2 regions of the Thioalkalivibrio sp. AKL12 genome follow, and region 2 is predicted to be linked to the other one. Evidence: predicted binding sites of a transcription regulator. Region 2 holds the regulator's gene; the other holds the start of a gene.

Region 1 (16,757 bases), on a different contig from region 2:
TTTCGTAACGACAACCCCCGCAATACTCGGTCTGGAGTCCCAAACGCCATGAGAACTCTCGCTTAGGCCGGGCGCCGTTTCCTCGTTCGTGCGCCCGGCCAACCCCCTTCTTCTTGTTTCTGATCAGGAGATGCGACCGTGGCGCGCAACAACCCGTATTACCTTCGGCCAGCCGCCGATACCCGAACCCATCAATGGATCCGGAAGGACTACTGCCGGGCTATCGGCACCCCGATGGAACTCGCCTGCCTTCTCGAGAAGCTCGACGATGGAAGCCAAGCGGCAGCAACCCGCGGGGAGCCCATCGCCAGAGTAGGCTCCCGGGTACAACTACTGGATCTGCAAACCGAGGAGACGTTTGTCGTCGAACTCTGCGAGCCGGAAGACGCGAGACCCGAACAGGCGAAGATATCCATCCTGTCGCCGCTTGGCGCACGTTTGCTGGGGCTCCAACGGAACGGGACCGCCGAGGTCTCCCTCCTGCGGAGCCGGCTGCGGTTCATGGTGGTCAACATACTTCGCGCCGACGAGCGGACACCGCAACACCCGGATGAAGCCGATCCGGAAAAGGGCTGACAAGCGCGACGGGGTCGGACCACGACAAGAGCCTGAAATACTTTTGGTTATAGCGGTTTCCAGGCCCACAGATGGCCTTAAACGGACAATTTCAGGGACAAAAATGGCCAACTTGCTCGCAGACAGACGGCAATGCGGCATCTCCCGCTATGGCATGGGGTCACACCTTGCCTTTTGCCCCTGTGGTGAAGGCAGAGAATAAAGACCAGGTCTGACCCCTTCCATCCCGAAGCGCGCAAGGCCGAGCCTCCAGTTAGTTAGTCCATCACCCGTTCGGCACGAGCACCGCGAGTGTCCCCGGCGAGTGAGGCCAACGCTGCTGGGGACGGTGTAAGACTCGCGCTAGAACCAATCCGCCGCCGACCGCGATAATGGGGACCGGTTCCTGTTCCTGCGCGGTTCGGACTGTCGCTTCACCCGGCCGCAGCCGTGTCCTGGTTGCTGGATCCTTCCCGAATACCACGCCCCACTGCGACATCGTACCGGCGCAGGGGAGAGCGCCGTGCGAAGGGGCAGTTTCGACGCCAGTCGGCGTCCTTGTCCGCCATTTCCGGGTGCATGGCCGGTGTCAGATCCCGCAACTGGCGCCAGAGCAACGGGTCGCCGCCCTCCAGCACCTCCAGCCAGGCCGCCTTCTCGCGAACAAACACCGGGGTGAAGGCACGATCATGCATGAATACGGTACAGGCCAGATCGATCAGCTGGGCCAGTTTCACGGTCTTGGCCGGGGCCGTCGCCCGCGCCAGATGCGCCCGGTCGATCGCCTTGCGCTGGGCCCGGTTGCCGTCCTCCGGATGACTCACGTCGCTGATCATCACCACCATTTCTGCGACCTCCGCACCAAACAGCCGCTCCAGGGTCTCGGGTTTGACCCCGGTATCCCGAATAGTGTCCTGCAGCCAGACGGCCGCCCGCATGCACTCGGTGTGCTGCACCGAACGCAGCAGTTCCACAACCCGCGCCGGATGCACGATATAGGGCTCGCCGGTATACCGGCAGACGTGCTCGACGCGCGCATGCGCGGCAATGGCGAAGGAACGGGCGCGTTGTTCCAGCTGCATGGGTTGATCCGGAAGGGTGTGATGCCGGGTATTGTAGAGAAACCGAATCAGAAGGGCTCCACGTTACGGCGCCGGTCTCAGTCAAGTGCGTCACGCTATTGGGTGCGCGCATGGCATGGGGTCGACCTTGCCTGTTGCCCCTCCTTCCGATCATGGCGGAGCTAGTGGTACCCCCTCAGCCGGAAGAAGAGATCCCCATCTTCTTGCAGCCGGCCTTCACCGGCCCCAGCAATACGGGCTCCTGGCGTCAGCCGCGGCGCTCGCCCTGCTGGAAAAGGCCGGATTTTCCGCCGCAAAGAGCCGCAAAACCGTTCTGTTTGGCACCGTACCGACGCCAGCCTGACCTCGGCCTATGGTGGCGAACAGTCTGTGTTGATGACGAACGCGCCATGCAAAGGCACGAATCCCTGGCGTGACGTTATCCATTGCCATTCGTGCGCTGGAAGGCGGCCACTCAGGGTAGCGGGAGGGAGCCGGTGCGACTGAAGCTTGAATCGGCGCTTGAAGAATCGCTCAGCAATTACCTGACCGCTGCCGTCATCATTGCCGCCATACTGACCGCACCGCTGACGATCACTTACTGGTTAGACGTGGAACACCCCCTGATCACGGTCGCCGATTGGCTGATCTGGGCAGTGTTCGTGGTCGAGTATGCTTTTTACATGGCCATCTCGCATGACCGCTGGAAGACGACCAAAGAAAACTGGCTGTCGGTGTTGATTATCATCTTCTCCTTTCCACTGCTTCACGAGATACTCAAATCCACTCGCCTGATCCGACTTCTCCGCCCCCTGCCGCTGCTGCGACACACGGCCCTGCTCCGACAGATTGAACTGTTCCGCCTGGCCAGCGTCCGCAATGCCGGCAGCAGTGCCGCGATGACGGAGGCCAAGGAAAAGCTGGGTAAGGAACACTGGGCTGTCCGCTTCATCGTGCGGGTCGAGTACTATCGTTCACGCCTTGTTACGGGGCTGCTGAAACTCCTGCCATTCATAAAGTCCAGCACCATTCGCAAGCGACGTCAGGAGGAGCGCTCAAAGCGCGAAGACATGAACGAATAAATGGAAACCGCTCGATGGGTTGTGCTGTTATCTCGCTCATCCTTCTTGCTCCAGGACCAGGAATAAGAGGACACCCATGTTGTTCCGATGGTCCGAACGTTCGACTCAACGGGCCGCTATCACTGCTCCGACAGGGTTACGCCACGATTAAAGCGGACGCATCGCACTGAGGGTCGTCTACGAAGGCCGTCTACCGATTCCAGCGGCCGCACATGGACACGCCACGGACACGGCGACAGGTATCCGCGGCACGGTCTACCCTCCTAAGACACCGCCCGGATGAATAACCCGCCCATGCCGTTTCCCGCGCAGAAGACCAAGATCGTTGCCACCATTGGGCCCGCGTCCGATTCACCAGAGACGCTGCGGCGCATGATGCTGGCCGGGCTCGATGTAGCTCGGCTGAATTTCTCGCACGGCGATGCCGCCTACCATGCCGAGTTGATCGGTCGCATCCGCGACGTCGCGGATGCGACCGGCACCCGCGTCGCGATCCTCGGTGACCTTCCCGGTCCGAAGATGCGTATCGGCGAACTGGCGGAAGAGCCGATCGAACTGCACCCCGACCAGACCATCACCCTGACTACCGAGGACTGCATTGGCGATGCCTCGCGGGTCAGCGTGTCGTTCGCGAGCCTGCCGGAGGCGGTGCAGCCGGGCGATGCCCTGTTCCTGAACGATGGCTTCATCGAGCTGGAGGTGGTGACGGTCGAGCGCAGCGAAGTGATCTGCCGCGTGCATACCGGCGGCGAACTGCGCTCGCGCAAGGGCCTGAATCTGCCGGGCATCGATCTCGGCATCCGCGCCTTCACCACGGAAGACCACCAATGGCTGCGGTTTGCAGCGGAACACGGCGTGGATGCGGTCAGCCAGAGCTTCGTGGTCGACGGCGACGACATCCTTGCGGTGCGCAAGGCGGCAGAAGCACTGGACTACGCCCCCTTCATCATCGCCAAGATCGAGCGCGCCGCCGCGCTGGAGCAGCTCGACAGCATCCTCGAAGCCGCCGACGGCATCATGGTGGCACGCGGGGATCTCGGAGTGGAGATCCCGATCGCGCGCATTGCCCTCGCCCAGCGGCGCATCACCCGACGCGCCAACCAGCACAACCGCCCGGTGATCACCGCCACCCAGATGCTGGAGTCCATGGTCGCCTCGCGCCGCCCTACCCGCGCCGAGGCCACCGACGTCGCCAACGCCATCCTCGGCGGCACCGACTGCGTGATGCTTTCCGCCGAGTCGGCGATGGGGCTGTACCCGGTGGAGGCCGTGGCGATGCTGGCGGCCATTGCCCGCTCCATCGAACCGGAACGCGACGGCGGCATCGGCGCCGACGGCCCGGACGACCCTGACGAGGCAGGTCTTGACCGAGCCGTCGACCTCATCGCGCGCAGCGTACTGCACACCGCGCAGCGGCGCCTGCCACGGGTCACCCTGGCGCCTACGGCCAGTGGCGCCACCGCCCGGCGCATCGCGCGACTGCGCCTGCCCTGCTGGATCGCCGCCTTCACCCCGAACCCGGCCACCGCCCAGGGCCTGCAGTTTTCCTACGGTGTCCACCCCGTGGATGTCGCCGAGGACCGCGCCGACTGGAACGACTTCGCGCGCCAGTGGCTCACCGAGCACGGCATCGACGACGGCCTCGCCCTCCTCGTCCAGGGCCCCTCGGGACCCCATCCGACCGGCAACCACCGCCTGGAACTGCTCGAACTCGACCGCCCCCGCCAGGAATACACCAACGCACCGGAGCACCCCTGACCCACACCGCCATGCGGCCGAAGACGGAAGAACACGACACCCGCCTCCTATCCGAGCTGCAAGGACAGGGAGATTCGGGTAGCCCGTCAGTCCAGGGGCAGGATGCGCCGGCGGGGCGGTGGGGCATCCTGCAGCCTCTGCTGGTTCGCGTACTCGCGTTGCTTCTGCTCGAGGTAGGTCTCGCGGTCCAGCTCGCGTAGCTGGCGCGGGTATTCGTCGGTCAGGTCGAACCAGCGTTCCAGGCGGGCCAAAAGGAGCTCCTGAGCCGGCCGGTCGCGGACGTCGAGCCAGGCCTGCAGTGCAAGATAGAAACGCATGACGGTGCGCTCGATCATGCCTTCCAGGCCTCCGATGTATTGTGGCTCGCCGTTTTCGTAACCGACCACGGTGAAACCCACCCGCTCGCGCCCCCCGGTGGCGAGGTAGACGAGCGCGGCCAGCCGGGCAATCACCCCGAAGCGCAACGAATACTCGAGGTTGACGAGGGTCCCCGTGTCGTGCGGAACGACGTGGACGACGATGGAGTAATCCCGGGTTCCGTAGGGCCCACGATCGCCCTCCAGCTCGATCAGCAGCCAGTCCTCACCCATCTGGGCCGACCGCCTGACGAGCTCCACACGCTCTGCATACTCCGCCTGCTCGTAACGCGCACGGCCCACGTACAGGTGCAGCAAGGCATCCGCCCCCTCGCGGTAGACGCAGCTCTTGATGTTGATGTGCAGGACGGTGATTTCGCACCACGCCGAAAGCGCTTCCAGCTCACTGGCCACCAGGGCAAACGAATACGGCAGCCGGGCGTGCACCGCCCCCTCGACGACACCGCCCTGCACAGTGGAGGTAACGGCAATCGGCTCGCCCAGCGGTGATTCGGCAATGGCGGCCAGCCAGTCTTCGGCGCCATCCGCATGCGCCAGTAGAGGGCTTCCGACAAGCAGAGCCAACCCGACAAGCGCGACGATGTGCAGTCGGCAGCACCAGGATTGGTGGGCAAACGGAACGGCCGGCAGTCGCAGCATGGCAGCGCCCCTCTGTAGAATCACCCGGCCGGCGCCCATTGACGGTCATGACGGGGTCGGCCCCGGGTCAGGGCCCGAAACGGTGACCATTGAGGCGAAATCGCCCCCACTCACCTCCTTAGATAGCCCATATCCGCGATCAGCACGGGCGAACATGCCCATGGATCATGTGTCTCCCTTGCCGGTCCAGCCGCGGAAACCTTCCCGGACGGAAAGGCAGCGTGCATACCCGAGGTCCCGCAGGAGCTCTGCGGCACGCAGGCTGCGGCGGCCGCTGTTGCACAGGCACAGCAGGATCTGGTCCTGGGTGACGTGGTGGCGGTTGATCAGGGAGATGAAGTGCTGGAAATCCCGCTCGTCCGGCTCGTCCGCATCCAGCAGTTCCTGTTCCTCCTCGGACAGCTCGCGACCCAGCAACTGCTTCAGGCGGAACAGGGGCACAGGGACGGCACCTTCTACCGCGCCTTCCAGCTCCAGTTCAAAGGGCTGACGGATATCCAGCAACACGGCCAGGCCGATATCGACCAGTTCGCGCGCCGCGTTCACGCTGATCTCCAGCTGCGGCTTGCTCGTTTCGTTCGCCATGCGTTCTCCTTTGATGTTCGCCTCTCTCTGAGGCCGCCTTCTCGGCTCCCGGTTCCCCCGATTGCACCGCCCGATCCACAACCTCGACATTGGACCTCAGAAACCCAGTCCGGGCTTCTGTCATGCATGGGGTTTCACGCTCTGTGAAGCGGCCCCACGACATTTCAGACTGCGGGTTCTATGCTCCATGGACACCTGCCGCCAAAAACGGCGCGTTGATCAGCGTTGGGGGCAGCATGCCGAACGACCGCGACATCGACCTGAATTGTCATCACGAACCACGCGACTTCTCCGACCGCGTGGCACGCAGCTTCACCTCGCTGATGCGATTCTTCGCCGACACCTTCTTTGCCCGGCGCTACGGACACCGCGCCGTGGTCCTGGAGACGGTTGCGGGCGTCCCCGGCATGGTAGGCGCCACGCTGCAGCACCTGCGCTCGCTGCGGCGCATGGAGGATGACCACGGCTGGATCCGCACGCTGATGGACGAGGCCGAGAACGAGCGCATGCACCTGCTCACCTTCATCGAGATCACCTCGCCCAACTGGCTGGAGCGCTTCCTGATCATCCTGGCGCAGGGCTTCTTCTACACGTTGTTCTTTATGATCTACATCATCTCGTCGCGCACGGCGCACCGGATCGTAGGCTACTTTGAAGAGGAAGCGGTCGTCAGCTACACCGAGTACCTGGAGGAAGTGGAGTCCGGCGGGCTCGATAACGTCGCCGCGCCGGCACGCGCAATCCAGTACTGGAACCTTCCGGAAGATGCCCGCCTGTCCGACGTGATCCGCGCGGTACGCGCCGATGAGGCAGGCCACCGGGACGTTAACCACGGCTTCGCCGACCTGCTCGGCAAGAAAGACTGACCCGGGCGCTCTCCCGCGACCTGACGGGGCCGGTTTTCGGGCACTATCGTGTGGCCGTATGCGAACGACATGGAGACGGCCGTGAACGACGAGACAACCGGCGGGACCGAGGGCGCACTCCCCCTGCAGCGGCTGGCAGGATGGGGGCTGCGCGGTATCGCGGTCCTGACGGGCCTGGTCGGGCTACTGACATCGGTGACGCTCTGGACGCTGGCACAGGAAACGCCGCAGGTGCCCTGGCCGGTCGCATCCCTGGTGTTGCTGCAGGCCCTCTTTGCCGTTGCGGTGCTGGCCTGGGTCGTGCTCCTGTGGCGAAGGGCCCGCGCACTGGGCGCGCTGGAGACGCGGGACTATCCCGCCATCACCTGCGTTGTAGTCTGCACACGGCTGGTCGGCGAACTGCTAGCGATTGCCTTCGTGCTGCTCGCACTGGCGTTGTCGGTCATCTCCCTGACGGCGGTCGAGCCCTTTGCGGGCGTTGCGGTGGCCGCGTTCGGCCTTGAAGCCGAGCTGGTGGAACCGGCGAGCTGGGGACTGGCCATCCTGACGGCGATCCTGTGGCCCCTCGCCGGATTGTTCGCGGGCGGGATGGTCCTGTTCGGGGCCTACCTGTTCGCCGATGCCATGACAGCCATGCTGGAGTATGTGCGCGACGTGCGGCGCATCCGCGAAACCCTGTCGTCCGGACCGTCCGCGAGATGAAGTAGAACGCGAGACCTTCGCGACCTTCGGGTTCAAACCTTGCCTTTTGCTTCGTCAGTCGGCCCCGCAGAAAACGCCGCGGAACCCCCAGCAAATACACCGCCAACCGTGCAGGCCCGACACCCATTCGAACCGGCTGGCGGCGGACTCTAGCGGACGTCGCCACGGGTGACCCACCTCAAGGTTTGGCCGGCCAGGCCGTTTACTGTGGTCAAGGCCCGAGGTTGCGGGCTGCTCCCAATACTGGCCACACAAGGACCGCCCATGAATTTCCGCTCGCTCTCTGTTCGATCCAAGCTGGTCATCACCATCGTAGTACCCGTGGCCGCGCTCCTGCTGTTGGCGGCCCTGGCCGCACGCGGCACAGCCAACATCGAAGAGGGCGTGCAGAACATCTATCACGACCGCGTCGTGCCCCTGCAGCAGCTGAAGACCATCGCCGACAACTATGCGGTGCTGGTCATCGACGCGGTCAACAAGGCGGACGCCGGACGGATGACGGCGGAAGAGGCACTCGCCGACGTCCGCGAGGCACGAGAGGAGATCGCCGAGATCTGGGATGCCTACCTGGCCACGACCCTGACGCCCCGTGAGCAGGAACTGGCTGATGGTGCCCGCGGGTTGTTCCGCGCAGCCAACGCCCACCTGGACCGTCTGGAGGGGGCCCTGGGCGGGATGTCCGGTGATGTCCAGGGCGAGCTCGACGCCTTCAACGGTCCCCTGTACGACACCATCGATCCGATCAGCGACCAGATTACCCAGCTGGTCGACCTGCAGATCGATGTTGCCGGGACCGAGGCCGAGCGGGTATCGGCGTTCTACACCCAGGTTCTGGTGCGCAGCGGCGCGCTGATGCTGGTGGTCTTGATCATCGTCGTGGTCACCGGGGTGTGGACGTATCGCTCGGTGGCACTCCCGATCTCGCGGATGCGCGCGACACTCACGGAAATCGCCGAGCACCATGACCTCTCGCGCCGGGTCGACGTTCGCTCCGACGACGAGATCGGCGCCACTGCAGGCGCCCTGAACAGCATGCTCGACCAATTCCAGGACTCGATCCGCGAGTTGCGCACCCTGACGGACCAGATGGCCTCTGCCGCGGAACAGCTGTCCGCCGTCAGTACCCAGACCAACGGGAACATCGACCAGCAGCGCTCGCAGACCGAACAGGTCTCGACGGCGATGAACGAGATGGCCGCGACGGTGCAGGAGGTCGCGCGCAACGCCTCCGATGCCGCCTCCTCCAGCCAGGAAGCCGATCAGGAGTCCCGCGCGGGTGGCGAAGTGGTGCGCACGGTGGTTAGCGACATCGGACGCCTATCGGGCGAGGTCGCGACCATCGAGGAATCCGTGCGCAACCTGGACGAAAAGGGGCAGCAGATTGGCTCGGTGCTCGACGTCATTCGCGGCATTGCCGAGCAGACCAACCTCCTGGCCCTGAATGCGGCCATCGAGGCCGCCCGCGCCGGCGAACAGGGACGCGGCTTCGCCGTGGTCGCCGACGAGGTACGTACCCTCGCCTCGCGCACGCAGGACTCCACGGCGGATATCCAGGCGATGATCGAGTCGCTGCAGGCGGGTACCCGCAACGCCGTCACCGCGATGGGCCGCGGCCGCGAAATGGCCGAGGCCACCAGCAACGACGCCGAACGCGCCGGCGAGGCGCTGGAATCCATCGTCCAGGCGGTCGGCCGAATCAGCGACATGACCACACAGATCGCCAGCGCGGCGGAAGAACAAAACGCGGTGGCCGAAGAGATCAACCGGAACATCTACGCCATCAATGACATCACCGGCGATACCGCCAACGGGGCCCGCCAGACGGCCACCGCCAGCCAGGAGGTCGCGGACATCGCCTCGCGCGTACGCGACCTGGCCTCCGCCTACCGCATTGGCTGACCCCCACGCTTATAGGGCACCGTGAGCTCGGCTTCGGGTCCAGGGTTGCGACTTGCCAGGCGGATCGCCACCGCCTTGCAAGAAAGTACCCGAAGAAGCGGATCCGTCAGGAGCAGCCGCGCGATCCGAGCTTGCGATGCGAAAAATGGGGGCTCGTCACAGGGCCCCAGGAACTCCAGCCGCCGAACGCACTCCCAGATTTAAGTTGCCCGCGATGCCTCCACCCGACGAAGGTGGACCCATGCGGGGTGGCCCGACAAACGCGATCTAGACGCATTCTTTTGCATTTAGTATCAGCATACGATTATATTCTGGCATTCCACTTTAAGAACCGATCAGGAGCTTCCATGCGAGCCATCAAGACTCTAGCCGCTTCCGCCCTTCTCGCCCTCGCCGGTGCCGGCACAGTTGCGCAGGCGGATGAGCCCTCCAAGCTGTTCGTCAGCGTCACCTCGGCCGACGACCACACCCAGTTCATGTCCATGGTGTTGGCCAACCAGAGCATGCGTCAGGGTCAGGAGATCCGCGTCCTGCTGTGCGGCCCCGCCGCTACGATGGCGACCGAAGATTTTGAGGGGGCCACCATGCAGCCGGCCGACCGGAACGCGCAGCAGCTGATGATGAACCTGCTCAACAACGGCGCCACCGTTGAGACCTGCGCCATCTTCCTGCCGAACACGGACTACACCGAGGCCGACCTGCTTGACGGCATCACCCCGGCCGACCCGGAAGAAGTCGGTGCCTATATGGCCGATCCGAACGTGCGCTTCTTCTCGAACTGATCGCCCGCTTTCGATGCTGACGGGGCCCTCTTCGGAGGGCCTTTTCCGTTTGGACGGCCGGATTCCATTGCAGGCGGGCCCGGGTACACTGTTTGTTGTCTGGCGGAGCCCAGGCTCCGAGCCCGTCACGCATGGGACCGGGCCGTTCCAAACGAACCCCAGGGGGCCACTTATGAGGCTTTGGTCGAAGTGGAAGAAAGGCGGGGCACTGCTGGCCGATGTCCTGCAACGCCAAGGGATCGACCCGAAGGCGGCCGCGGCACAGGAGAGCTTCAAGCAGATCCTGGACGCTGCGGAGACGGGAGCGGATGAGCGCCTCAAGCGCGAGGCGCAGGACAACGCCCTGTCGAGGGACGAACGCAACACCCGCTGGGAGGCACTGTTTTTCGAGGAGATCCGCTCCCGGGCCAAGACCCATGCCGCGGAGGTCAAACGCCGCTGATCGCCGCGTCGGCACCGCTGAACGTGGAGCACTCGGGATCAGTCGTTCTTGCGGAACACGCACCAGTTGAACGACTGTTCGGTCTCGCCCGGGGTCACGTGGACCTCCCGCTGCGACTTCACCAGCGCGAAATCCGGGCCGAACGCGCCCTGCAGGGTCTCCGGGGAATGCCGTTGCACCGGCAGGCCGGAACATTTTTCCGGGCCGTCCAGCGCAAAGGTCCCGATTACGATATGCCCCCCCGGGCGAAGGGCATGCTGCATCTGCCTCGCGTATTGGGCGCGTTGATCCGGATCGGTCAGGAAGTGAAACACCGCGCGGTCATGCCAGACATCCAACGCGGCCTCCGGGAATGCGTGTTCCAGTACGTCCGCTTCCTGCCATGCGACCGCTGCGGCGCGCCCCCCGACCCGCTCGCGCGCCTTCTCGAGCGCCGCCCCGGACAGATCCAGCACCGTCAGGTTGCGATAGCCTTCAGCCAGCAGTTCGTCCACCAGGACCGAGGCACCGCCACCGATATCGACAATCGCGGCATCGGGGGCCGACGCCACCGCCCGAATCAGGGCTCGCGACATCCGCGCCTCCGCCTGATACCACCCCACGGCATCGGTGGCGCAGGTCTGGTAGACGTCTTCCCAGTGCGGCTTGGTGCTCATGCGGGTTCCTGGTTACCGGAGCAAAGGCTTCTCGTACCGGAAGGTTATCAGGCGTTCGGGCCCCGTGTGCTACCCTCCGCGCCGATTCCCATGCCGCCGGGCCAGCCCTATGAAATTCTTCCGCCTGATCAGCATTGTCGAGGGCATTTCCCTCGTCACCCTGCTCTTTGTCGCCATGCCGCTACGCACCTACGCGGATATGCCACTGGCGGTGACCTACGTGGGCTGGGTGCACGGCATCCTGTTCATCGTCTATGGCGCGACGTCGTTGATCGCCAGCCACCTGAGCGGGTGGCCAGTCTGGAAATGGCTGCTGGTCCTGTTCCTTGGGGTGGTGCCCTTCGGCTTTCTCTACGTCGACCACCTGATCCGGCGCGAAATCCCCAACGCAAGCGCGGCCAGGACAGCCTGACGCCGAATCATCACGGGCCACGACCCAGCCGCCTGCAGCCCCCGCTCGTCATCCCGGCCGGAGCGAAGCGCAGAGCCGGGATCTCCTACGTCAGCGACTCCCCCAGCGCCGGAGATCCCGGATCGCCGCGGCGCGGCGTCCGGGATGACGGCCCCAGGTGTGCCTCGATGAATCGGACTGGCCACTCGTCCCTTGAATGCCTTCCCCAGAACCGACGTTCGCGTGGTCTAATCGGCCCTTCATCCCCATACCAAAGCCCACCATGATCGCCGTAATCTTCGAAGTGGAACCACACGCCGAACGCAAACAGGACTACCTGGATGCGGCCGCGAGTCTGCGCGAACACCTGAAGGACATCGACGGATTCCTCTCCATCGAGCGTTTCGAGAGCCTGAGCCAGCCGGGCAAGGTGCTGTCACTGTCTTTCTGGCGGGATGAAGCCGCCGTTCGGGAATGGCGCAACCTGGAGGAACACCGCCAGGTGCAGGCGGCCGGCCGCGGCGGCATCTTCGCCGACTACCGCCTGCGCGTGGCCGAGGTCGTGCGCGACTACGGCATGCAGGACCGCGACCAGGCGCCGGACGACTCCCGCAGTGCCCACGGAGCCTGATCCTCGCCACCAACGCCCGTCACACGCGGCTCGATCGCGATCGAGCCGCGTCCAGCCGACCTGCCGAGTGTTCAGGAAACACTGATGGGCTGGCATTTTGTTACTGCACGCTGCAGCCCCCGTGCTCCGAGAGGGCCAGGATGGCCTGACGCAGCGCTGACCTACCCAGGATCGCGCACGATGATGCGGCCTTCCATGTACGGGTGCGGGGCACAGATGTAGTCATACGTGCCCGGCTCGGTCAGCGTGACGCTGTCGCTCTCGGCGTGGCCCAGCATCGCCGTGGCGAACGATTGCGGGCCGCGCATGGCGACGGCATTGTGCGCACCCGAGGTCTCCCCAAGACCATAAGTGAAGACATCCTCGTTCACCCAGGTGATCTTGGTGCCCGGCGCCACCTCGACCACCTTCGGGTAGAAGGAATTGCCCTTCATCTCGATCACGACCTCGTCCACATCCGCCCCGAACCGGACCGGACGATCCGCCCGGGCGGGTACCGGATTGGTGTCGGCGTCGGGAATGCCGAACGGCGCGAGGCCACGCCGGGCTTCACCGATCCGCTCCGCACGCTCTGCCGGCTCGTACGAGGGGCCTTCGGCCAGGATCTCGGAGGAGGTCTCCGCGTCCGCTCGGGCGTCCAGCAACCCGATGGCACCACGGCTGGTGGCCCCGACGCCATGATCCAGCATCGTGTAGACGCCTTCCTCCGGGGGAATGCGGAACTCGATCACCCAGGAGTCCGAGGGGCCCGCGGTTATCGTCTGCCCGCCGGGCCACTGTGCTTCCGGGTGCCCCTGCCAGTACACGTAGTCCCAGAGGATGCCCACAATATGGAAGGTGGACAGGAGGTTGGGGCCGACATTCAGGAAGTACATGCGCACGTAGTCGCCCGGACGGACCCGGATGGGGTTCTCCACGTAGCGGAACAGCTCGCCATTGAAGGCGGTGTAGCTGGCGTCGCCTTCCACCGCCTCCTTGCCGCTGGCGTACAGTTCGTGCTGCAACATGTACAGCTTCAGGTCCGGCTCCTGTCCCAGATCCGCCTCCAGCTGGTAGGACTTATCGCGCGGCTCGACCACGATCATCCCGTACTGGCCAAACATCACGTGCATCGGGATGGCATGACCACCCGGGGCACAGTGATACATGAACACGCCCGGCGTGGTTGCCCGGAAGGTGACCGACTTGGTCTGCCCGGGGAGGATGTTTCCCACGTGCTTCGACGTCTGGGTATAGGCGGCATGGATCGACGCCCCATGCATCACATCCCCGCTGTTTGTGATCTCCATGCGCACGATGTCGCCCTCGGTCACCCGCAAGGTTGGCCCGGGCAGTTTCCCGTCGATCAGGAAGCCGTCGTAGACCACGCCCTGCCCGATCGGCACCTGCCCCTCGTCCAGATCAATGCGGAACACATGATCGGGCTCGGCATCCGGATGCACATACCCGGTCGGCCGCGTCTCGAGCCCCTCGTCACGCTCGATGATCTCGATAAAGTCGCTGTCGCCGAACAGTTCGCTGAAATCCGGGCCCGCCGATGCCTGGGCCACTGAGGCGAAACACCACAACAGGACCACGGCAAACCCGACCGCGAAATGTCCACCCAGTGGGTTACGGCCAATGGCCGAAGGATATGCCGATTCTGCTCGTTTCATTGCCCCCTCTTCTGGATCGGCTCCACGACGCTCCGCTATAACCTTTATAGACTATGCATCTATTTACAGCGTCGCGCGGCACAATCACGCGCGTCAAGCGCAACGGCGCGGCACTCAAACTGACGTGCCCACCGCGCAAACTCCGGTCTCCCCCCTTCGCCCTGCCATGGCAACCGCCCCGGCGCTGGCCTATAGATCTAGCAGCATCCATCGACTGGTGAAGGGCAATGGGCATCGTGAACGAGTTCAAGCAGTTTGTGGCGCGCGGCAACGTGGTCGACATGGCCGTGGGTGTCATCATCGGGCTGGCGTTCGGCCAGATCGTGTCCTCACTGGTTTCCGATGTAGTGATGCCACCCATCGGCCTGCTGATCGGCGGGGTCGACTTTGGAGAACTCGCGATCGTGCTGCGCGAGGCAGAGAACGGCGTGGCGGCGGTCACGATCAATTACGGACTGTTCATCAAGCGCGTGGTGGACTTCCTGATTATCGCCGTGGTGGTATTCGCCGCCATCAAGGGGATCGCCCGCCTGCAGCGCAAGGAAGAGGCCAAGCCGGAGGAACCCGCGGCACCCAGCAACGAAGAGAAACTGTTGACGGAGATCCGCGACCTGTTGAAGGTGCGGCAAGGTGACTGGGGGACACGCTGAGGAACCGGTACGGCCAGACGGCGTCTCAGCAAGGGCATCGAACAGGGAGACGAGTTTGGACAACGCCATCGAAGTGGAAGGCCTGGTGCGCGACTTTGGCGGCACGCGGGCCGTGGACGGCGTGGATCTGCGGGTGCCGGCCGGCCACGTACTGGGCCTGCTGGGGCCAAACGGCGCCGGCAAGACAACCGTGGTGCGTATGCTCGCCACCCTGCTGACGCCCACCGCCGGGGTCGCCCGTGTAGGCGGCTTCGATGTGGCTCGCGACGGCGCTCGGGTGCGCGAGATCATCGGCCTGACCGGCCAGTACGCCTCGGTGGACGAGAAGCTGACCGGACGGGAGAACCTGATCCTGATCGGCCGCCTGCTGGGCCTGAAACGCCGTGACGCCAGGGCCCGCGCCGATGAATTGTTGCAGGATTTCGACCTGCGCGAGGCCGGCCAGCGCCCGGCCCAGACCTACTCCGGCGGGATGCGGCGCCGGCTGGATCTGGCCGCCAGCCTGGTCGGGCGCCCGCGCATCCTGTTCCTCGACGAGCCCTCCACTGGCCTCGACCCCCGGGCCCGCCGCGACCTGTGGGAGCGTGTCCGCCAACTGCAGACCGACGGCACAACCGTGCTGCTGACCACCCAGTACCTGGAGGAAGCCGACGCCCTGGCCGATGCCATCGTGGTACTGGACCACGGACGCGTGATCGCCGAAGGCACCGCCGCACAGCTGAAGGCCCGGGTCGGCGGACGCTCGCTGTTCCTGATGGTAGCCCGCGCGGAACAGGCCGCGGCGGCGGGCGAGCGGGTCGCCGCGATGGTGGGCACCCCGCCCCGTGTGGAGGGCGAAACGATCAGCGTACCGGTGTCGGACCCGGCCCTGCTGCCCGCATTGTTGCGAGAGCTGGACGCCGCCGGCATCGAGGTCGCGGAGCTGGGGCTGCGCGGCGCCAGTCTGGATGATGTGTTCCTGTCCCTGACCGGGCGCAGCGGGGCCAGCCGCGAAGAGTCGGGCAACGCGGAGGCCACGCCATGAAGGCCCTCGATCAGACCCTGGCGCTGGCCTGGCGCAGCCTGGTGCAGGTGCGGCGCAACCCCTGGGAGCTGGGCGACTACAGCATCCAGCCGATCCTGTTTCTGGTGCTGTTCCTGTTCGTATTCGGCGGGGCTATTGCCGGCTCGCCAGAGAACTACCTGGCGTTCGTGCTGCCAGGTGTGATCGTGATGAACATGCTGTTCGTTACCGTGTACGTGGGCCACGGCCTGAACACCGACCTGACCCGCGGCGTGTTCGACCGCTTTCGCGCCCTGCCCATCCCGCGCTGGGCGCCGCTGGCCGGGCGCATCCTGGCGGACGTGGTCAAGCAGCTGCTGTGCATTGCCCTGTTGCTGGTCGTCGGATTCCTGCTGGGCTTTCGCCTCGAGACTTCATGGGCCCATCTACTGGCGATGGTGGCGCTGGTGCTGACCTTTGCCGTGGCCTTTTCCTGGGTGATGGTGCTGGTCGGCGTCATCGCACGCGACCCGGAGCACGTGCAGCTGTTCGGCTTTACCGCGCTGTTCCCGGTCACCTTCGTCAGCTCGGCCTTCGTGCCGGTGGATACGATGCCCGTGTGGCTGCAGGGCTTCGTGCAGGCCAACCCGGTGTCGCTGCTGGCAGATGCCGCCCGCGGCCTGATGAACGCCGAGGGTCCGGCCCTTGAACCGGCCTTGTGGTCGCTCGCCTGGGCGCTGGCGATCGCGCTGGTCTTCGCACCGCTGTCGGTCTACGCGCTCAACCGCCGCCTCGCCCGCGGCTAGGGAAACCTGGGGCACCCCCGTACGCAGGAGACCATTGAATCGTATTTACCGGGGTCTCGCGGGTCGGGGGTACCGCCAGCGGCCGTTCCATCCGACCAAGCCGCCCGAGCCCCTAGTTGCGGGGCTGCACCGAGCGGCGTGGTCAGAACAGTTCGATCTCGCCCACGTCAATCCTGGAGGGCTTAATCATGCCTTCGGCGACCAGGCGGTCGTACATACAGACCCGGTTCTTGCCGTT
Region 2 (13,897 bases):
CCTGGGTTTTGCCTCCATCATGGATCCGGCCCAGGGGGTGCAGGTCCCGGTGGTCTCCACCATTTTCGTCATCTTCTCGACCCTGCTGTTCCTCGCAATGAACGGCCATCTGATTGCTCTGGAGCTGATGTTGACCAGCTTCGAGACCATGCCGATCGCCCCGACCGGTCTGAACGCCGAGGCCTTCTACGCCCTGGTGGCCTTCGGCTCCACGATGTTTGTGGGCGCGGTGCTGGTGGCATTGCCGGCGGTTGCGTCGCTCCTGTTGGTGAATATCTCCATGGGGGTCATCACCCGCGCGTCCCCGCAGCTCAACATCTTCGCGGTGGGTTTCCCGATGATGATCCTGATCGGGTTCGTGCTGATGATGTTGATCCTGCCGGGCCTGCCGGAACGTTTTGGCGAACTGATGTTCGAGGCCTTCAACCTGATGCAGACCCGGATGGGCTTCTGAAATGGCCGAGAACGAAAGCGGACAGGAAAAAAGCGAAGAGCCCACTCCGAAACGCCTGCGCGAGGCGAAGGAGAAGGGGCAGGTCCCGCGCTCGCGCGAGCTGAGCACCTTTCTGGTGCTGATGGCGGGCGGGAGCTTCCTGCTGATGTACGGCCCGAACATGGGGGCGCAACTTACTGAACAGATGAGCAGTCGCCTGGATTTCGAACGCGAAATGGCCTACGACTCGTCGCTGTTATTGCCGTATCTGGCCGACGAGATTTTCCGCACCCTGCGGACCCTGTTCCCTCTGTTCGGCGTACTGGTGGTGGCCGCGGTACTCGCGCCGATCGTGATCGGCGGCGCCAATTTTTCCTGGAAGGCCGCCGCGCCCAAGGTCTCCAAGCTGAATCCCGGGAAGGGCCTCAAGCGAATCTTCTCCTGGCAGGGGCTGATGGAGTTCGGCAAGACCTTCGCCAAGTTCGTACTGATCAGCAGTGTCGCGGTCGCCGTGCTGGCCACCTTCTCCGACCGGCTGCTGATGCTCGGTTACGAGCCTGTTCATCAGGGCATCATCCATGCCGCCCAGCTGGTTCTGGGAACCTTCATCGCGGTCTCGGCGGCCCTGATCGTGGTCGCCGCCATTGATGCGCCGTTCCAGATGTGGAATCACCAGAAGCAACTGCGCATGACCCGGCAGGAGGTCAAGGACGAGTACAAGGAGACCGACGGCAAGCCAGAGGTCAAGCAGAAGATCCGTCAGTTGCAGCAGGAGATGGCGCAGCGGCGAATGATGGAAGAGGTCCCCAAGGCCGACGTGATCATCACCAACCCGACCCACTACGCCGTGGCTATCGTCTACGAGGCCTCGCGCATGGCGGCACCGAAGGTGGTGGCCAAGGGCGTCGACGAGGTGGCCGCCTCGATCCGTGCAGTCGGGGACGAACACGCGATCATCCGCGTCGAGGCCCCGCGCGTGGCCCGCGCCATCTACTTCACCACCGATCTGAACCAGGAAGTGCCCAACGGGCTGTTCGTGGCCGTGGCCCGCATCCTGGCGTACGTCTACCAGCTCAAGCGGGCCGATGCCGACGCGCAGATGCCGGATGACCTCCCAGTACCCGAGGACTATCTCGATCCTGACAAGCAACGCGGCCCGCGGAGGGATCGCTAATGGCCTTCTTTGACCGTCTGGGTAACGTGGGCAAGTGGGGGCTGGGGGCGCCGATCCTGCTGATCGCGATGCTCTCGATGATGGTGCTGCCGCTGCCGCCGCTGGCGCTGGATGTGCTGTTCACCTTCAATATCGCGCTGTCGCTGGTGGTGATCATGGTCGCGGTGTACACCCCGCGGCCGCTGGAATTCGCGGTCTTCCCGACGGTGTTGCTGGTCGCCACGCTGCTGCGCCTGGCGCTGAACATCGCCTCCACCCGCGTGATCCTGCTGGAAGGCCACACCGGCACGGATGCCGCCGGCAAGGTCATCCAGGCCTTCGGCGACTTCGTGGTCGGCGGCAACTACACCGTGGGGCTGGTGGTGTTCGCGATCCTGATCATCATCAACTTCGTGGTGGTGACCAAGGGGGCCGGGCGTGTGTCCGAGGTCAGCGCCCGCTTTACCCTGGACTCCATGCCCGGCAAGCAGATGGCGATCGACGCCGACCTGAACGCCGGCATCCTGACTCAGGAAGAGGCGCGCAAGCGCCGCGAGGAGATTGCCAGCGAGGCGGACTTCTACGGCTCCATGGACGGTGCCTCCAAGTTCGTCCGCGGCGATGCCATCGCGGGGATCCTGATCCTGTTCGTAAACATCATCGGCGGGCTCACCATCGGTGCGGTGCAGCACGGCATGTCGATCGGCGATGCCGCGACCAACTACGTGTTGCTGACCATCGGCGACGGCATCGTTGCCCAGATCCCGTCGCTGGTGCTGTCCTCCGCCACCGCGATCATCGTGACCCGCGTGACCAGCAGCCAGGACATGGGCCAGCAGGTGTACGGGCAGATGTTCTCCAACCCGCGGGTCCTGTACGTCGCCGGTGGCGTGATCGGCGCGCTGGGCGTCGTGCCGGGCATGCCCAACGCCGTGTTCCTGGGGCTTGCGGCGCTGATCTTTGGCTGGGCCTACCTGCTCAAGCGCCGGAGCCGCGAGGCCGAGGTGGAAGTGGAGCGCATCCCGCAGGAAGACGAAGGCGGGGCTCGTTCGGAGGATCGCGACCTGACCTGGGAAGATGTCCCGCCGGTGGACTTGGTCTCCCTCGAGGTCGGCTACCGCCTGATCCCGCTGGTGGACCGTACCCAGGACGGTCAGTTGATGGGGCGGATCAAGGGCGTGCGCCGCAAGCTGTCGCAGGAGCTCGGGTTCCTGCTGCAGCCGGTGCACATCCGCGACAACCTGGAGCTGAGCCCGAACGCCTATCGGATCAGCCTGCTGGGCGTCACTGTGGCGGAGGCCGAGGTGTTTCCCGATCGCGAACTGGCGATCAATCCGGGCGAGGTCTTCGGCACCGTGCCGGGCACCCCGACCAAGGACCCGACCTTCAACCTGGATGCCTTGTGGATCGACCCGTCGGATCGCGACCAGGCCCAGGGCGCCGGCTATACCGTGGTCGACTGCTCCACGGTGATTGCGACGCATCTGTCGCAGGTGTTCCGCGAGAACGCCCATCGCCTGATCGGGCACGAGGAGGCACAGCACCTGCTGGATCAGCTGGCGCGGCATTCGCCGAAGCTGGTGGAGAACCTCGTGCCCAAGACCCTGTCGCTTTCGATCGTGCTGAAGGTGTTGCAGAACCTGCTGGCCGAGCAGGTCTCGATCCGCGACCTGCGCACGATCGCCGAAACCCTGGCAGACGACGGGGTGAAGAGTCAGGATCCCGGCACTTTGACCGCAGCGGTGCGCGTCGCGCTGTCGCGTTCCATCGTCCAGGACCTTGTGGGACCGGAGGATGAGTTGCCACTGATTGCCCTGGACCCATCGCTGGAACAGCTCTTGCATAAGTCCCTGCAGGGCAGCTCGGGTGGCACGGTTGGACTGGAGCCCGGGCTGGCGGAACGGTTGCAGCGTTCGGTTGCGGACGCGGCGCGGCGCCAGGAGACAGCCGGCCAAGCGGCGATCCTGGTGGTGGCACCGGAGATCCGTTCCTGGATTGCCGGCTGGTTGCGCGGCGCGGTTCGCAGCCTGACCGTCCTGGCGTTTACCGAGATCCCCGACAACCGGCGGATTCGGGTAGTGGCCACGGTCGGTCAGGAAGAAACGGCGAAGCAGTCCGCATGAGACATAGGGGTTCCGCCGCGTGAGCGGCGCAGGAGATCAAAGCATGAATGTCAGACGATATCGGGCCCGGGACATGCGCGACGCCATGCGTCAGGTGCGCGAACAACAGGGAGAGGATGCCGTGATCCTCTCCAGTCGCCGGGTGGATGGCTGGTTGGAGGTGGTCGCCGCCCTGGAGGATGGCGAGTCCTCGGAGCCGGTGCGCGAGCCGGAGGCCGCAAAGCCGGCCCGCGAGGCGCGAACCGCCGACCGCGCCCCGAATTCGGCGGCGCCTTCCTGGCCGGCCGATCCCGAACTCACTGCGATGCGCCAGGAGTTGCGTGACCTGCGCAGCCTGATGACGCGTCAGTATGCGGAGAGTGACGAGGCTCGCTGGGCGGCCCGTCATCCGCTGGCGGCAGAATGCAAGGTCCGCCTGATCGACCGCGGCTTCAGTGAATCGCTGGCCCGCAGCCTGGCGGGCAGCATCCTCGATGACAGCTCCCCCGAGCAGGCTTGGGAGCGTCTCCGCGCGCGGCTTTCGGGTGCGATTGCCACGCATCGCCCGGCGATCCTGGACGAGGGCGGGCTGCTGGCGATGGTGGGGCCGACCGGTGTCGGCAAGACCACCACGCTGGCACGGATCGCGTTGCGCCAGATCCGTCGGATGGGACCGGATTCGGTTACGCTGGTGACCCTGGATAGCCAGCGCATCGGTGCCACACGGCAGCTGCAAGCCTTTGCGCAGATGGCGGGGATCTCGGTGCGCGTGCTGCAGAATGCGCGCGAACTGCGCGATCTGGCGCGGCGCGCGGACGATGGCCACCTGATCCTGGTGGATACCGCCGGGCAGGCGCCGCGCGCGGTGGAGGAGGAGTCGCTGTTCGCGCATCTGCCGCCGGATATCCGTGCCGAGAGCTGGTTGGTTGTGTCGGCCACGACCCAGGGCAGTACCTTGCGGCGGGTGCTGGACGCGTTTCGCAAGGCGGATCCCTCGGCGCTGGTGCTGACCAAGCTGGACGAGGCAGAACAGCTGGGCGAGGTCCTGTCGGTCCTGCTGGACCAGCACCTGGGGCTTGGGTTTGTAAGCGATGGCCAGCGCATCGCCGAGGATTTTCACCGGGTCGATACGGGGTATCTGACCCGTCTGGCGCTGGACGACGACGCGGACGGCGCGCGGGCGGGTGGCAATGCCCGCGAGACCTGGGCCGCCGAACGGCTGGCCGAAATGGAACCGCCGCGACGCTCGCGCTCGCCGCTGCGCCCGGCGCAGGGGGCCGAGCCGGCCACACTGGAACTGATTCAGCCGGTTGGAAAGGGGCGTTATGCCACGCACTAACAAGCCGTTGAAGGTCATTGCGGTCGCCTCGGGCAAGGGCGGCGTGGGCAAGACCAACGTGTCGGTCAATCTGGCGGTCGGCCTGGCCCGGTTGGGCCGCGAGGTGATGCTGTTCGATGCGGATCTGGGCCTGGCCAACGTGGACCTGTTGCTCGGGATGCGCCCGGAGCGCACCCTGCACGACCTGGTGACCGGCGCGGTGGACAGCCTGGACGATGTCCTGGTTCAGGGGCCGGACGGGGTGAAGGTGGTCCCGTCGGCCTCCGGTATCGCGGCGATGGCGAATCTTACGCCGGCCGAGCACGCGGGGCTGATCCATGCCTTCAGCGCCTACCGCAAGCCGCTGGATGTCCTGATCGTGGATACCGCTGCAGGCCTGCAGGAGTCGGTGACTTCGTTCTGCCGGGCGGTACAGGAGACCCTGGTGGTGGTCTGCGACGAGCCGGCTTCGATTACCGATGCCTATGCCCTGATCAAGGTGCTGCATCGTGACCACGGGCTGCGGCGTTTCCGCATGGTCACCAACATGGTCAGCGGACGCGAGGGTGCGGAGCGGCTGATGCAGAAACTCAATACCGTCTGTGGCAATTACCTGCCGGAGGTGGTCCTGGATCTGGCCGGCTATATCCCGATGGACGAACATCTGCGCAAGTCCGTGCAGAAAAGGGCACCGGTGGTTCAGCAGTATCCCGGCAGTCCGGCCGGCAAGGCGTTTGCCGAACTGGCACGCACGGTGGACCGCTGGCCGGTTGGTGGGGGTGACCACGGGGGCGTCGGGTTCTTCGTGGAACGAATGCTGCAGAGTGCATGATGACGACGCGTAATCGACTTTCCGGCTACCAGGCGACGTCCACCGCGACCGGTGGACACGAGAAGTTGATTGCCGATCACGTTGAACTGGTGCATCGCATCGCGCACCACCTGATGGCCCGTCTGCCGGCCTCGGTCCAGGTCGATGATCTGATCCAGGCCGGCATGATCGGCCTTCTGGAGGCGGCGCGGCAGTTCGAGGGCGGGCAGGGGGCGACCTTTGCCACCTACGCCGGAATCCGCATCCGCGGTGCGATGATCGACGAATTGCGTCGCAGTGACTGGACGCCGCGTTCGGTGCATCGCAACAGCCGGCGTATTGCCGCCGCGATCCAGAGTGTCGAGGCCCGCGAGGGGCGTGCGGCACGTGGGAGCGAGGTGGCGGCCGAGCTGGACGTGGCGATCGATGACTATTACGACATGCTCAAGGACCACGCCGGGGCCCATCTGTTTGCGCTGGACGATCTGGGTGGCGGGGATGACGGGGCCGATCGCGTGATCGAGGGGCAGGAAGTCTCTCCGTCGCGTAGCCTTGAGGCTGGCGAGTTTCGCGAGGAGTTGGCCGAGGCCCTTGGGGATCTGCCTGAACGCGAACGCCTGGTGCTGTCGCTGTATTACACCGAAGAACTGAATCTGCGCGAGATCGGGGCTGTTCTGGGCGTGACCGAGTCGCGCGTGAGCCAGATTCGCAGCCAGGCGGTCATCCGGCTGCGCGCGCGCATGGGGTCGTGGCTCGAAGACGGCACGGCTTTGCAGTTATTCTAAAACTCACCTTATGAATCCCGGAGTGACGTGTGGACAAGGGAATGAAAATTCTCATCGTGGACGATTTTTCCACGATGCGGCGCATTATCAAGAACCTCTTGCGCGATCTTGGCTTCAATAATACGCAGGAAGCCGACGATGGCAGCACCGCGCTGCCGATGCTGCAAAATGGTGACTTCGACTTCCTGATTACCGACTGGAACATGCCCAACATGCCGGGCATCGACCTGCTGAAGGCCGTCCGGGCGGATGCCAACCTGAAGTCGATGCCGGTGCTGATGGTGACGGCCGAGGCCAAGCGCGACCAGATCGTGGAGGCTGCGGAGGCAGGTGTGAACGGTTACGTGGTCAAGCCGTTTACCGCCGAAACGCTGAAGGAAAAGATCGACAAGATCTTCGAACGTATTGAAGCACAGGGCTAAGCATCGCCCAGCGATGAATACGGACGACGTCCGTCTCGCTTGCGCGGGTGGACGTGACCCGGCTCCTTCGGCGCCGTACCAGCAAGAGGCTCCTCATGACTGAACAGGAACACCCCCCACGCGACGGCCAGCTCGAGCTGGCCCGGCAACTGGTGCAGACGCTCGAGGCGGGCGACGACGCGGCGGCACGCGCGCTGGTGCAGGATCTAGCGCGTCCTTACGACCGCGAGCTCTTCGACGAACTGGGCAAGCTGACGCGCGACCTTCACGAGGCCTTGCAGAGTTTCCGTGGCGACTCGCGTCTGGTAGAGCTGACCCAGGCGGAGATCCCGGATGCGAAGGAACGCCTGAACTACGTGGTCACCATGACCGAGCAGGCCGCGCACGCCACGATGGGCGCCATCGAGTCGAGCCTGCCGATCGCGGAGTCGTTCAGCCAGCAGGCGGCCGACTTGACCGCCAAATGGACGCGCTTTCGCAACCGGCAGCTCTCGGTGGACGAATTCCGCGATTTCGCGCGTGAGCTGGACAGCTTTTTCGGGCAGGCGGGCGAGGACGCCGAGGAATTGCGGCGGCTGCTCTCCGAGGTGTTGATGGCACAAAGTTATCAGGACATTACCGGCCAGGTGATTCGCCGGGTGATCCAGCTGGTGACCGACCTCGAAGAGAACCTCGTTACCCTGATTCGGCTCTCCAGCGGGCGCATGGAGCAGGTCGAAGCGGCCGAAGCGTCCCTGGAGCGTGGCGAAGAAGACCGCGAGGCGGACCGCAAGGGCCACGGCCCCAGTGTGCCCAAGACTCAAGATTCCAGCGCAGATGTCGTTCAAGGACAGGACGAGGTGGACGATCTGCTATCAAGCCTGGGCTTCTAGCAGTGCCTCCCATACGACTGGCGCCACGGGACCGGAGAGACTGAATGGCCATCGACCCCAATGACGAAATCCTTCAGGACTTCCTGATCGAGGCCGGGGAACTGCTGGAGGGGCTCAACGAGCAACTCATCGACCTGGAACAGAATCCGGACGACCGGGATCTGTTGAATGCGGTCTTTCGAAGCTTCCATACCATCAAGGGGGGCGCCGGGTTCTTGAGCCTGGATCCGCTGGTGACGGTGTGTCATCACGCCGAGGACGTCTTCAATCTGCTGCGCAACGGCGAACGCCGTGCCGATAGCCATCTGATGGACACCATGCTCCGCGTACTGGACTCCCTGAACGTCATGTTCGGGGATCTGCGCTCCGGAGTGGACCCGACCCCCGCCGATGCCGCGGTGGTCGAGGACCTGCGGCGCATGGCAAAAAACGAAGACGTGGCCGGAGATACCGCCTCGGCGGCGCCCGCGCCTGAACCGGAGCCCGTCCCCGAGCCACAGGCCTCGGCCCCCGGCGACGCCATGGTGGGCGGCGGGGAGGAGATCACGGACGACGAGTTCGAGGCCCTGCTGGATACGTTGCATGGTGACGGTGCCCCGGCACCCGTGGACGCGGCCGTGTCGGGCGGCGCCGGGGCCAGCGAGGATTCGGGCGGTGATCTGATCAGCGACGACGAGTTCGAGAATTTGTTGGACGAGTTGCAGGCCAAGGGCGGGGGTCCGGCATCGCCCGAACCGGCTGCGGACGCCCCTGCGGATCCACTGCCGACCGAGCCCGCGGCCGCGGCGTCCGAGCCGGAAAAAGCAGTAACGCCGGAGCCGGCTGCCGCCGGTGGGCAGGGCGGTGGTGGTGCCCGCGCCGGCGGGGCCGAGGCCGGGGGGCGCCCGGCTCCACAGGGCGAGACCTCCGTGCGTGTGGATACCGAGCGGCTGGACGAGATCATGAACCTGGTGGGCGAGCTGGTTCTGGTGCGAAACCGGCTGAGCATGCTGCGTTCGCAGCATGTCGACGACGAACTGGGCAAGGCGATCAGTTCGCTGGCACTGGTGACCTCCGACCTGCAGACCTCGGTGATGAAGACCCGCATGCAGCCGGTGAAGAAGGTCTTCAATCGCTTCCCTCGAGTGATCCGCGATCTGTCGCGGAATCTGGGCAAGGAGATCGAACTGGAGATCTTCGGCGAGGAAACCGACCTCGACAAGAATCTGGTCGAGGCCCTGTCCGATCCGCTGGTGCATCTGGTGCGGAATGCTGTGGACCATGGCATCGAGACGCCCGATGTGCGCGAGGCGGCGGGCAAGCCGCGCAAGGGTACGGTCGTGCTCGGAGCGGCCCAGGAGGGCGATCACATCGCACTGCTGATCAAGGACGACGGCGGTGGCATGGACCCACAGGCCCTGCGTCGGAAGGTGGTGGAGAAGGGGCTGATGGAGCCCGCGATGGCCGAACGCATGACCGATCGCGAGGCCTTCAACGTGATCTTCATGGCCGGATTCTCCACCAAGACCGAGATCTCGGACGTCTCCGGCCGCGGGGTTGGCATGGACGTGGTCAAGACCAAGATCTCGCAGCTCAACGGCACCATCGAGATCGATTCCGAGATCGGGGTAGGGACCACGCTGCGGGTGAAGCTGCCCCTGACCCTGGCGATCCTGCCCGCGCTGATGGTGATTCTGGACGGCCGGCGTTTTGCGATCCCGCTGGCTTCGGTCTCCGAGATCCTGGATCTGGATTTGACCAAGACGAATTACGTGGATGACCAGGAAGTCATCATGGTGCGCAAGCACGCCCTGCCTGTTCATTACCTCAAGCGCTGGTTGAAGCCGGGGCACGAGCCCGAGCCGCGCAAGGATGCGCACGTGGTGGTGGTCCACACCGCCGACCGCAAGGTAGGGCTGGTAGTGGATGATCTCGTGGGGCAGGAAGAGGTGGTCATCAAGCCGCTCGGCCAGAATCTGCAAGGTGTGAAGGGCCTGGCGGGAGCGACGATCACCGGAGATGGCGGCATCGCCCTGATCCTCGACGTCTCTGATCTGGTGACGATCCTGATGCGGCAACTGCAAATGTCCGGTCGACCGCGCCGCGCGTCGCGCTCGAGCGAGGGCTGAGGATGCCGATCAGGGTTCTGGTGGTTGACGACTCGGGGTTCTTTCGTCGGCGTATCGCCGAGATCCTGGATTCCGATTCCGGCATCGAGGTCGTGGGTTCGGCCGAGAATGGCGAGCAGGCGATCGCCAAGGTCCGGGAGCTCGATCCCGATGTCGTGACCATGGATATCGAGATGCCGGTGATGGACGGCATCACCGCGGTGCGCAAGATCATGGCCGAGCGCCCGCTTCCGATCCTGATGTTCTCCAGTCTCACCACCGAGGGAGCCCAGGCGACCCTGGATGCGCTGGAGGCCGGTGCGGTGGACTTCCTTCCCAAGCGCTTCAGCGACATGGCCGGGGACGAGGACAGCGCACGCATGCTGCTTCGGCGCCGTGTGCGCTCGTTGTCACGCAGCCGGGCGCGTTCCGTTAGTGCCCCGGGCACGACCACGCCTGCGCGGGAAGCCCGTCCGTCCGCGCGCCGCGAAGAGACGGACCGTCAGGCGGCGGCCGATGCGCGCAAGCCGGCTCCGGCGGTTGCCAGTTCCCGGCCGCCGACGCCGCTGCGGCAGTTGCGCGCGGTGCTGATTGGTACCTCCACCGGCGGTCCGGTGGCGCTGCAGGAGGTGCTGAAGCCGCTCCCGGCGAATTTCCCGCTGCCGATCCTGCTGGTGCAACACATGCCCGCCAGTTTTACCCCGGCCTTCGCCGAACGCCTGAACGCCATGTGCAATATCGAAGTCCGTCAGGCGAAGGACGGCGACGTGCTGAAACCGGGCGTGGCGCTGCTGGCGCCGGGCGGGATGCAGATGACCCTGGAACGCGGCAGCCAGACGCATGTGCGAATTGCGGAGAGCCCTCTGGGCACCATCTACAAGCCGAGCGTGGATGCGGCCTTCGGTTCCGCTGTGGAGGCGCTGCGCGGGCAGGTGCTTGCCGTGATCCTTACCGGCATGGGCGCCGATGGCCGCGAAGGCACGCGGGCGCTGAAGGGCGCCGGTGCGCAGGTGTGGTCGCAGGATGCGGCGACCTGCGTGGTGTACGGGATGCCGGCGGCAGTGGCCGAGGCCGGCCTGTCCGATCATGTGTACCCGCTGCCCGAAATCGGGCCCGCACTGGTGAAGGGGTTCTGCTGACATGGATATCCTGAGCCTCATCGGGATTACCCTGGGGCTGGTGGCGGTTCTCGGCGGCAGCATTGCCAAGGGCAGTGGCCTGGGCGCGCTGTGGAATGCCGCGGCCTTCCTGATCGTGGTGCTGGGAACCCTGGGGGCGACCCTGGTGCAGGCACGGCTGTCGGTGTTCATGCACGGTATGCGCATCCTGCCGTGGGCCTTCAAGCCACCGAAGGTCGACAATCGCGCGACGGTCGAGCAGATCGTCGAGTGGTCGCATGTCGCGCGCAAGGAAGGCCTGCTAGGCCTGGAGACGCTGGCCGACGAGGAGACCGACGGCTTTGCCCGCAAGGGGCTGCAACTGCTGGTGGACGGTAGTGAACCGCAGACCATTCGCCAGATCATGGAGGCCGACCTCGACAACCGCGAGCACTTCGACCTGCAGGGCGCGAAGATCTTCGAGAGCATGGGGATCTATGCCCCGACCCTGGGGATTGTCGGCGCGGTGATGGGCCTGATGGCAGTGATGCAGAACCTCGCGGATCCGAGCAAGCTGGGGGCGGGCATCGCGGCGGCCTTTGTCGCCACGATCTACGGCATTGCCTCGGCCAACCTGCTGTTCCTGCCGGTGGCCAACAAGTTGAAGTCGATTATTCAGAACCGTTCGCAACACCAGCAAATGCTGATGGAAGGTCTTATCGCCATTGCGGAAGGGGAAAACCCGCGGAACATCGAAAGCAAGCTGAGTGGCTTCATCCACGAGTGAGGTCACCATGGCGCGACGCAAACGGGCGGAAGAACACCAGAATCACGAGGCTTGGGCCATCCCCTATGGGGACCTGGTCACACTGCTGCTGGCGTTCTTCGTGGTGATGTACGCCATCTCCTCGGTGGACGACGGCAAGTACCGGGTGCTGTCCGAGTCGCTCGTGGACGCCTTCCGCGCACCGATGCAGGCCGACCCGATTCAGGTCGGGGATCCCACCGTGGCCCAGGAACGTACACCGCAGGATCTGCGTGCCCTGGTGCCTATCGAGGTCCAGCCGGGTCTGGTGGAAGAGGGTCCGCAGCCCATCGACATGGCTTTGAGCGGGATGCTTGACGAGGGCCCGGACGACGCTGGGATGCAGGCGTTCCTGGACGAACTGGCGGATACCGCGCGCGAGATCGAACAGGCGATGGCGCAATGGATCGAGGATGGCGACCTGCGCGTGACGCGCGAGGCCTATTGGCTGGAGATCGAGATCACCAGCCGTCTGCTGTTTGCGTCCGGGGCGGCGACCCTGAACCCGCAGGCGGAAGCTCTTCTGCAAGAGGTTGGCGGGATTCTGGCGCCACGTGTCTCGCGCGTTCATGTGGAGGGACACACGGACAATGTGCCCATCCAGACCGCGATCTATCCGTCGAACTGGGAGCTTTCGTCCGGACGGGCGGCCGCGGTGGTCAGCGTGTTCGAGGAGGTCGGGGTCGATCCGGAGAATCTGGTCGCCCTTGGCTATGGCGAGCACCGGCCGGCGGCCAGCAACGACACCGCGGAGGGACGGGCCGAGAACCGGCGCGTGTCCATCGTGGTACTGCCCGGGGCGCGTCCGCGCGCCGAGGGCGCGCAGGAACCGGAGCGCCTGCGCGAGGATCTTCCGCCCGCACCGCTCCCGACGGATGGAGACACACCATGAAGGTCTGGGCGGTTGCGAACCAAAAGGGCGGTGTGGGCAAGACCACCACCACGGTGACGCTGGGCGGCCTGCTGTCGGGCCCGGAGCAACGCGTGCTGCTGGTGGATGTGGACCCGCACGGATCGCTGACCGCGTATTTCGGCCATGATCCGGAGACCGCCACGCGCGGGGTGTACGAGCTTTTCAGCCAGTGCGCCGAGGGTGCGGATCCAGACCCGAATGGTCTGATCCGCGAGACCCGGTTCCCGGGGCTGGACCTACTGACCGCGAGTACCGCGCTGGCAACGCTGGATCGCCAGCTGGGCACCCGCAGTGGCATGGGGCTGGTGCTGCGTCACGCGCTGGAGAAGATCTCGGACCAGTACGACTACGTGCTGCTGGATTGCCCGCCGATGCTCGGTGTGCTGATGGTCAATGCCCTGGCCGCCTGTGACGAACTGCTGGTGCCGGTGCAGACCGAGTTCCTCGCCCTGAAGGGGCTGGAACGAATGATCAATACGCTGAAAATGGTACAGAAATCGCGCAAGTCCGAGTTGGCGTACCGAATTATTCCGACCCTGTTCGACCGTCGAACGCGGGCGGCGCACGAGGCCTTGTCGGAACTGCGCCGTTTGTACGGCGACGACGTCTGGCCGGGCGTAATCCCGGTGGACACGAAATTCCGTGATGCCTCCAGTGCCGGGCAGCCGCTGTGTTTCATGATCCCGGACGCCCGGGGCGTGCTTGCCTACTCGGATCTGCTGGAGGCCATTGGTGGCCGGCTGTCCGAACCCCATGAACGGAGGCGACGCGGATGAAACGTTCCATAGTCGACAACCTGGCCCTTAAGGCCGAGCCGGAGGCGCTGGATGACTACTTCGGCAGCCTGCTGGACGAGCCGGAGCCCGTTCGGCCGCTTCTGCGACCGGATATCCTGGAGCCACGGCCACCGGTAGAAGAAGCGGCGCCCGTAGTGGAGCTGGAAGCCCCGGTCCGTGAAGCAGACGCGGTGGACCTCCCGGCGCCGGTAGTGGCCTCGACCCCACCAGCCCCACCGGCCGATCCGGCGGAGCGCGAGTATGCGCGGCCCGAGCAGCCGTTTTCGGCCCTCGTGATCGAGGCTGGCAATCTGACCCTGCTG

The links. The regulator FliA, encoded in region 2, starts transcription of late flagellar genes. The targets are predictions, from matches to a motif close to GCTAAAGTTNNNNNNNNNNCNGCCGATA.
Region 1: the regulator FliA is predicted to act here: its motif matches at 7,802-7,829, upstream of D579_RS0104800 (methyl-accepting chemotaxis protein).

Annotation. Positions count from the first base shown of each region.
Region 1 covers NZ_KB898893.1:4,885-21,641, forward strand. The annotation lists gene D579_RS0104760 (GreA/GreB family elongation factor) at 139-576, shown strand; gene D579_RS0104765 (HD domain-containing protein) at 990-1,637, opposite strand; gene D579_RS0104770 (ion transporter) at 2,114-2,698, shown strand; gene pyk (pyruvate kinase) at 2,993-4,456, shown strand; gene D579_RS0104780 (hypothetical protein) at 4,543-5,472, opposite strand; gene D579_RS0104785 (rhodanese-like domain-containing protein) at 5,638-6,057, opposite strand; gene D579_RS0104790 (alternative oxidase) at 6,294-6,923, shown strand; gene D579_RS0104795 (hypothetical protein) at 6,993-7,625, shown strand; gene D579_RS0104800 (methyl-accepting chemotaxis protein) at 7,890-9,524, shown strand; gene D579_RS0104805 (DsrE family protein) at 9,872-10,306, shown strand; gene D579_RS0104810 (hypothetical protein) at 10,479-10,748, shown strand; gene D579_RS0104815 (class I SAM-dependent methyltransferase) at 10,787-11,404, opposite strand; gene D579_RS0104820 (DUF3817 domain-containing protein) at 11,514-11,816, shown strand; gene D579_RS0104825 (antibiotic biosynthesis monooxygenase) at 12,079-12,426, shown strand; gene D579_RS0104830 (plastocyanin/azurin family copper-binding protein) at 12,588-14,081, opposite strand; gene mscL (large-conductance mechanosensitive channel protein MscL) at 14,309-14,731, shown strand; gene D579_RS0104840 (daunorubicin resistance protein DrrA family ABC transporter ATP-binding protein) at 14,787-15,755, shown strand; gene D579_RS0104845 (ABC transporter permease) at 15,752-16,519, shown strand; gene D579_RS0104850 (GGDEF domain-containing protein) at 16,662-16,757, opposite strand, start outside.
Region 2 covers NZ_KB898894.1:64,831-78,727, forward strand. The annotation lists gene fliR (flagellar biosynthetic protein FliR) at 1-454, shown strand, start outside; gene flhB (flagellar biosynthesis protein FlhB) at 456-1,607, shown strand; gene flhA (flagellar biosynthesis protein FlhA) at 1,607-3,709, shown strand; partial or broken gene flhF (flagellar biosynthesis protein FlhF) at 3,753-4,845, shown strand; gene D579_RS0106070 (MinD/ParA family protein) at 5,014-5,838, shown strand; gene D579_RS0106075 (RNA polymerase sigma factor FliA) at 5,835-6,602, shown strand; gene cheY (chemotaxis response regulator CheY) at 6,644-7,024, shown strand; gene D579_RS0106085 (protein phosphatase CheZ) at 7,120-7,896, shown strand; gene D579_RS0106090 (chemotaxis protein CheA) at 7,941-10,004, shown strand; gene D579_RS0106095 (chemotaxis response regulator protein-glutamate methylesterase) at 10,007-11,122, shown strand; gene D579_RS0106100 (flagellar motor protein) at 11,124-11,867, shown strand; gene motD (flagellar motor protein MotD) at 11,875-12,777, shown strand; gene D579_RS0106110 (ParA family protein) at 12,774-13,574, shown strand; gene D579_RS0106115 (chemotaxis protein CheW) at 13,571-13,897, shown strand, end outside.